Linked DNA regions of Loktanella sp. M215. Each later gene encodes a partner of the first gene's protein in a complex. Links are inferred from orthologs where the notes say so. Each region holds a gene or a part of one and is shown in the gene's direction. Other genes may lie near its edges.

Region 1 (3,725 bases):
CGCCTTCGGCAGCTCGGAAAAGATCGTCGCGACCCGGCCTGTGCCGGATCGGACCCTGTTTCAGTCATCCTTGCGGATCGACGGCGATCAGACGCCGTTCTGTGCCTTCGCCTCGACCAGCCAGGCGTCATAGACCTCTTGGCTGACAACCTTGACCGTGATCGGCATGAATGCATGATCCTTGCCGCACAGCTCGGAGCACTGACCGAAGTAGATGCCTTCCTTGTCCGGGTTGAACCAAAGCTGCGCCAGACGGCCCGGCACGGCATCCTGCTTGACCCCGAAGGCCGGGACGGTCCAGGAGTGGATCACGTCAGCACCGGTCAGCTGCATCACGACGGTCTTGCCGACCGGCAGGATGATCGCCTGATCGGTCGCCAGCTTATAAAGGTCGTCGCTGTAGCCGTAGTCGGCCAGCTCGTCCGGTGCCAGCATGAACGAATCGAATGCAACGCCTTCGTCGACGTATTCGTAGCCCCAGTACCACTGGTAGCCCGTCACCTTGATCGTGATGTCGCCGTCGGGGATTTCCTGCTGGTTGAACAGCACGGGCAGAGAGAAGGCGCCGATGAAAACCAGAATGATGATCGGCACGACCGTCCATGCGATTTCCAGCGGGCTGTTGTGCGTGAAGCCAGCGGGCTTGGGGTTCGACTTGTGGTTATACTTGATGAAGACCCAGATCATCAGACCGGTGACGAACAGCGTGATCGCGGTGATGATCCACAGCAGCATGCCATCCAGCCAGTGCACGTCGCGCGCGATGCTGGTCGCCGCTTCCTGAAAGCCGATTCCGCCCGGATGCGGTGCGCCGATGACGGGCAGCTCCACATTCACGTCCTGCGCGCGGGCCGTGGCACCGGCCAGTATCAGACCCATGGTGGTCCAGGCAGTCTTGGCGAAATTGCTCAGTCGCATGTCATTCCCTTATGATCTCGCGCCGGGTTTTGCCCTGCGGCGTGACGACGGTGCGACGTCGGTGCCATGACGGCCGTCGCACAATCCCGTTGTATCCTGCCGTGCGTGTCCCATATCCTGAAGGACAACTCAAGAACCACGATTGCGGCAAAGGGACGCTTTGGCGCAGGTCTGTGGTCATCACGTCCCGATCCCAAGGATGCGCCGCCATGACAGACGACCGATTTCGCCCTTTTGACACGCATTTGGATCAGGACACGGCCCTTGCCCTGCTAAGAGAGGCGACGCTGGGCGCCGACGACGGCGAATTGTTCATCGAACGCCGCCGGTCCGAAAGCCTTGTGCTGGACGATGGTCGGGTCAAGACCGCCAACTACGACGCCTCCGAAGGATTCGGCCTGCGCGCGGTTCGCGGCGAGCGGGCGGGCTATGCCCATGCCACGACGATCGACGAGGCGGCGCTGCGCCGCGCGGTCGGCACCGCGCGTCTGGCGGTGGGTGACGGCGGTGGCACGATGGCGCCCGGTCCGCAGGGGACCAACGTCAAGCTTTACAGCGACGTGGACCCTGTGGCCGAGGCCAGCTTTCCGGCAAAGATCGACCTGTTGCGCCAGATCGACGCCTTTGCCCGCGACCTTGATCCCCGCGTGGTGCAGGTCAGCGCATCCCTTGGCGCGTCCCAGCAAGAGGTCGTGATCCTGCGCCCCGAAGGCACGATGGTCACGGACGTCCGCCCGATGAGCCGGATCAACATCAGCATCATCGTCGAACAGGACGGCCAGCGCGAAAGCGGCAGCATGGGCGGCGGCGGTCGCGCCTCTCTCATCGGTCTGATCGACACCGCGCACTGGCAGGGCGTCGCCCGCGAGGCGCTGCGCATCGCCCTCGTCAACCTTGACGCGGAACCGGCGCCCGCCGGCGTGATGGACGTCGTCCTCGGCCCGGGCTGGCCCGGCATCCTGCTGCACGAGGCGATCGGCCACGGGTTGGAGGGCGATTTCAACCGCAAGGGCAGCAGCGCCTTTGCCGGTCTGATGGGTCAGCAGATCGCAGCCAAGGGCGTCACCGTGCTGGATGATGGCACGATTCCCGACCGCCGCGGGTCGATCACCGTGGACGACGAGGGCACACCGTCGGCGAAGAATGTACTGATCGAGGATGGCGTGCTGGTCGGCTACATGCAGGACCGGCAGAACGCACGGCTGATGGGGGTCGCGCCCACCGGCAACGGGCGGCGCGAATCCTATGCCCATGCACCGATGCCGCGCATGACGAACACCTACATGCTGGCCGGCGACACCGCGCCCGCGTCCCTCGTGGCGGATCTGAAGGACGGGATCTATGCCGTGGGATTCGGTGGCGGTCAGGTCGACATTACGAACGGCAAGTTCGTCTTTTCCTGCACCGAAGCCTACCGCGTGAAGGACGGCGTCGTGGGCCGCCCGATCAAGGGCGCCACGCTGATCGGCGACGGAGCGACGGCCCTGCGGCAGATCCGCGGGATCGGCAACGATCTGGCGCTGGATCCGGGTATCGGCAACTGCGGCAAGGCCGGTCAGTGGGTGCCGGTGGGCGTCGGCCAACCCAGCCTGCTGATCGGCGGCCTGACGGTCGGCGGATCGGCCTGACGTTATTTTCGCGATGCGGCTGTTTTGATTCAGCTTTGATTAAGGATTGCGATTCTAGACTGAGGGTGCAGCAAGGCGAAGGTTTGGTTCAGACGTGGCTTTTCACCCGACCACTCACCAAAAATCCCCCCGGGATGACCCCAGGTTCCAGAACCTTCGCTTGCTGCGATCCCGTCGTGTCGGACCTGCGACCTACCGTCGGCTGATTGCCGAACATGGGTCCGCCGACGGGGCGCTTGCGGCCCTGCCGGCCATCGCGGCTGCGGCTGGCGTCGCTGATTATGAAATCTGTCCCGCAGGTGTCGTCATTGCAGAGATGAAGGCCGGTCACGCCGCGGGGGCACGCCTGCTGATGCAGGGCGATCCTGACTGGCCTCCGGCGATCGACGATCTGTCCGACGCACCGCCTTTGCTGTGGGCGCTGGGACGCGTGGACCTGCTGCACCGCCCGATGATCGCCATGGTGGGCGCGCGCAATGCCTCGTCGCTGGGGACCCGGATGGCGAAGGCCCTGGCCAGCGATCTGACCGCCGCGGGGTATGTCGTCGTGTCCGGGCTGGCGCGCGGGATCGATGCCGCTGCCCACCACGCCGCACTGGCCGGCGGCACGGTGGCGGTGCAGGCGGGCGGCGTCGATGTCATCTATCCTGTCGAAAATACCGATCTGGCCCATCTGATCGCGGCACAGGGCCTGCGCCTGTCGGAAATGCCCATGGGTCTGCAACCGCAGGCGCGGCACTTTCCGGCGCGCAACCGCATCATTGCGGGCCTGTCCCGCGCCGTCATCGTGGTCGAGGCCGCCGCCAAATCCGGCAGCCTGATCACCGCCCGCGACGCGCTGGATCAGCACCGCGACGTGCTGGCGGTGCCGGGTCATCCGTTCGATGCCCGCGCCGCCGGGTGCAACATGCTGATCCGCGACGGCGCGCAACTGGTGCGATCCGCCGCCGACGTGATCGAGGCATTGGGCGCCCGGCCCGCAGCCCCCCTGCCGCTGACGATTCCGGACCAGCCCCCGGCACCGCGCCGCACCCTGCAGGAAGCGGCGGCATTGCATAACCAGATCCTCGATCGGCTGGGAGCCTCGCCTGTGGCAGAGGATCAGTTGATCCGCGATCTGGGCAGCCCCTCACCGCTGGTCGCGCCGGTGCTGATCGACCTCGAACTGGACGGTCGGAT
Region 2 (3,418 bases), 1.0 Mb from region 1 along the record:
GGCAAGGAAATCGCCCTCACCGTGACGACCACCGGGTCCAGCATCACCGCCAGCGGCGCGCCCGAGGATCTGACATACGACGTCGCGGCGGACCAGTATGTCGTCAACGTTGACAAGATGACCTCGCCCAAGGGCGACATCACCGGCGACATCCGTCTGACCCTGAACAACCTCACGGGCACGACCCACCAATCGACCGGCGAGACGCGAGAGACCAGCTACGACGTCAAGGCGAACGCCCTCGACCTGCTGATCGACGTGACCCCGCCAGAGGCCGGCAAGGTCATGCTGTCGGGCAAGATCGACGGCCTCGCCTTTGCCGGCGACAGCAGCGCGCCGGCAGACCTCGACGTCAGCGACCCCGCCGCGATGCTGGGCGGGGATTTCACCGGAAAATCGACCCTGACGACGGGATCGTCCGCCTACATCTTCTCGACCTCTGGCGACATGACCATCGATGGCACCACCACCAACGGCCCGGTCAATGTGATGACCTCGGTCGGACCACAGGGCGTGGCCTATGACGTCGCCGTCAGCGATCTTGCCGCCGATGTCACCGGCAGCGAGATGCCGTTCCCCTTCAAGCTGACCGCCGCCTCCTACGGCTTCGGCCTCTCGGCGCCCGTCGCACCCACCGACGCCCCCGCGCCCTTCAGCCTGAAGGTCGATCTCACGGATGTTGCCGTGAATGACGAGGTCTGGGCCATGATCGACCCCGCCGCCAACCTGCCGCGCGACCCCGCAACGGTCCGGCTGGATGTGTCCGGGTCCGCGCAACTGGACGTGGCCCTGACCGATCCCACGCAGATGGCTGCAGTGGGGCAGGGCTTTCCGGGCAAGCTGCAGGATCTGACCCTGAACGAGCTGACGATCAAGGCGGTCGGCGCTTCCGTCGACGGCAAGGGCCAGTTCACCTTCGGCAACACCGATACCACGACATTCCCCGGCATGCCGCGCCCCGACGGCCAGATCAACCTGACCGTGATGGGCGCCAACGGCCTGATCGACAAGCTGATCGCCATGGGGCTGGTCCCCGCCGATCAGGCGATGATGGGGCGCATGATGCTGGGCATGTTCGCCAAGGATATCGGCAACGATACGCTGGAATCCACGATCGAGGTCAAGGACGGGCAGGTGCTGGCCAACGGCCAGCGCATCCGCTGACCCCTTGGTCTGCGGGCCGCGACCTTGCAGCGCGGCCCCGACCGGACTACCTGCGGAGGGGATATTTCAGAAAGCCTCATCCATGACCGACCTTGCCGCGCTGACCCAACAGATCCTCGACGCCGCCCGCCGCGCCGGTGCCGGTGACGCCGATGCGATCGCGGTGCAGGGGACCTCGATCTCGATCGACGTGCGTCTGGGGCAGCTGGAAAAGGCGGAACGCTCCGAAGGCGTCGACATCGGCCTGCGCGTGCTGCTCGGTCAGCGGCAGGCCTGCGTGTCCTCCTCCGACAACCGCCCCGCCGCGATCACGGCGATGGCCGAACGCGCCGTCGCCATGGCGCGCGAGGCACCCGAGGATCCCACCGTCGGTCTGGCGGACCCCGACCAGCTGACACGGTCTACCGACAGCGCACACCTCGAACTCTATGACGCGTCCCCCGAACCGGACCCCGCAGCCCTGCAGGACGCCGCGATGCGGGCAGAGGCCGCGGCGCAGGAAAATCCCGGCATCTCTCAGGTCTCGGAAACCAGCGCGGGCTATTCCCGCCGTCAGGTCCACATGGCCGCCAGCAACGGCTTTTCCGGTGGCTACGCCCGGTCCGACATCGGTCTGTCCTGTGTGGCGATCAGCGGCACCGGCACCGGGATGGAACGGGACTACGACTACGACACCCGCATCTTTCAATCCGACCTGCGCGACCCCGCCGAGATCGGCCGCAGCGCCGCCGCCCGCGCGGTGGAACGCGCCGGATCGCGCCGGCCCAAGACCGGGGCCTATCCGGTCCTTTTCGACGAACGTGTCGCGTCCTCGCTCATCGGGCATCTGGTCAGCGCCATCAACGGCAGCGCCATCGCCCGCGGCGCGTCCTTCCTGCGTGGCGCGCTGGGCGAACAGGTGCTGCCCGCGGGCATGAGCCTGATCGAGGACCCCCACCGCCCCCGCGCGTTCGGCTCGCGCGTCTTCGACGCCGAAGGCTTGCCCACGCAAGCCCGCGCGCTGATCGACGACGGCACGCTGACCGGCTGGACGCTCGACCTCGCGACGGGGCGCAAGCTCGACCTGCCCTCGACCGCCAATGCCGCACGCGGCACATCCTCGCCGCCGCAGCCCAGCGTGACGAACCTTGCGCTGACCCAAGGCACCGCCAGCCGCGCCGACCTGATCGCGCAGATGGGCACCGGGTTGCTCGTCACCTCGATGATCGGCTCGACGATCAATCCCAACACCGGCGATTACAGCCGCGGTGCAGCCGGCTTCTGGGTGCAGAACGGCGAAATCAGTCATCCGGTCAACGAATGCACCATCGCGGGCAATCTGCGCGACATGTGGCGCAGCATGATCGCCGCCAACGACGGCCGCGCCCACCTGTCCCGCGTCGTGCCGTCCCTGCTGGTCGAAGGGTTGACCCTTGCCGGCGACTGACCTGCCCCTGCTCCTCGACGCCGCCGCCGCGGCAGGCGAGATCGCGCTGCACTATTTCAAGGCCGACCCGCAGGTCTGGGACAAGGGCGACGATCAGGGCCCGGTGACCGAGGCGGATCTGGCCGTCAACGCTATGCTGACCGACCGCCTGCGCACCGCGCGCCCCGATTACGGCTGGTTGTCAGAGGAAACCCCCGACGACACCGCCCGCCTGACCACGACGCGGCAGTTTATCGTCGATCCCATCGACGGCACCCGCGCCTTCATCAATCATTCTCAGGACTGGGCCCACGCCATCGCCGTGGTCGAGGATCGCCGCGTGATCGCCGGTGTCGTGACGCTACCAGCGCGCGGCCTGACCTTTGCCGCCGTCCTCGGCAACGGCGCCACCCTGAACGGCCGCCCCCTGCGCGTGACCGACACGGCCGACCCGGTGCAGGCCCACGTCCTGACGACGAAACCCAACCTCGCGCCCCAGCACTGGCAGGGCGGCGTGGTCCCTGCATTCACCAAAGGCTTCCGCTCCTCGCTCGCCTACCGCCTCTGCCTCGTGGCCGAGGCGCGGTTTGACGCGATGCTGACCCTGCGCCCGTCGTGGGAATGGGACATCGCCGCAGGTGCGCTGATCGTGACAGAGGCAGGCGGCACCGCCAGCGACCGCAACGGCCAGCCCCTGATGTTCAACAACCCGCATCCGCAGGTGAACGGCGTGTTGGCTGCGGGGGCGGTCCACGCAGCACTGCTGGCAGCGCTGATCTGACCGCATCCATGCTGCACCCGCAGCACGCCGCCGGTTGTATCGCCCCGGTCCCCTGCGTAAGTTGCCGC

What was found.
Region 2: the proteins of tldD (region 1) and GLR48_RS05610 are in contact, whole or in part, in a solved structure (PDB 5NJ9), measured with the Escherichia coli proteins. The link is inferred for Loktanella sp. M215 from one-to-one orthologs.

The regions. Positions count from the first base shown.
Region 1 is NZ_WMEA01000001.1:122,120-125,844, forward strand. Bases 466-3,336 are described here. They hold tldD (metalloprotease TldD), read left to right. Parts: upstream 466-1,127; coding sequence 1,128-2,546; downstream 2,547-3,336. Other genes in these bases: coxB (cytochrome c oxidase subunit II), read right to left, coding at 466-918; dprA (DNA-processing protein DprA), read left to right, coding at 2,707-3,336. Also shown: more of coxB, read right to left, coding at 88-465; more of dprA, read left to right, coding at 3,337-3,725. UniProt on the Escherichia coli protein: Metalloprotease involved in CcdA degradation. Suppresses the inhibitory activity of the carbon storage regulator (CsrA).
Region 2 is NZ_WMEA01000001.1:1,159,621-1,163,038, forward strand. Bases 428-3,418 are described here. They hold GLR48_RS05610 (TldD/PmbA family protein), read left to right. Parts: upstream 428-1,246; coding sequence 1,247-2,590; downstream 2,591-3,418. Other genes in these bases: GLR48_RS05605 (DUF2125 domain-containing protein), read left to right, coding at 428-1,164; GLR48_RS05615 (3'(2'),5'-bisphosphate nucleotidase CysQ), read left to right, coding at 2,577-3,350. In the rest of the region: more of GLR48_RS05605, read left to right, coding at 1-427.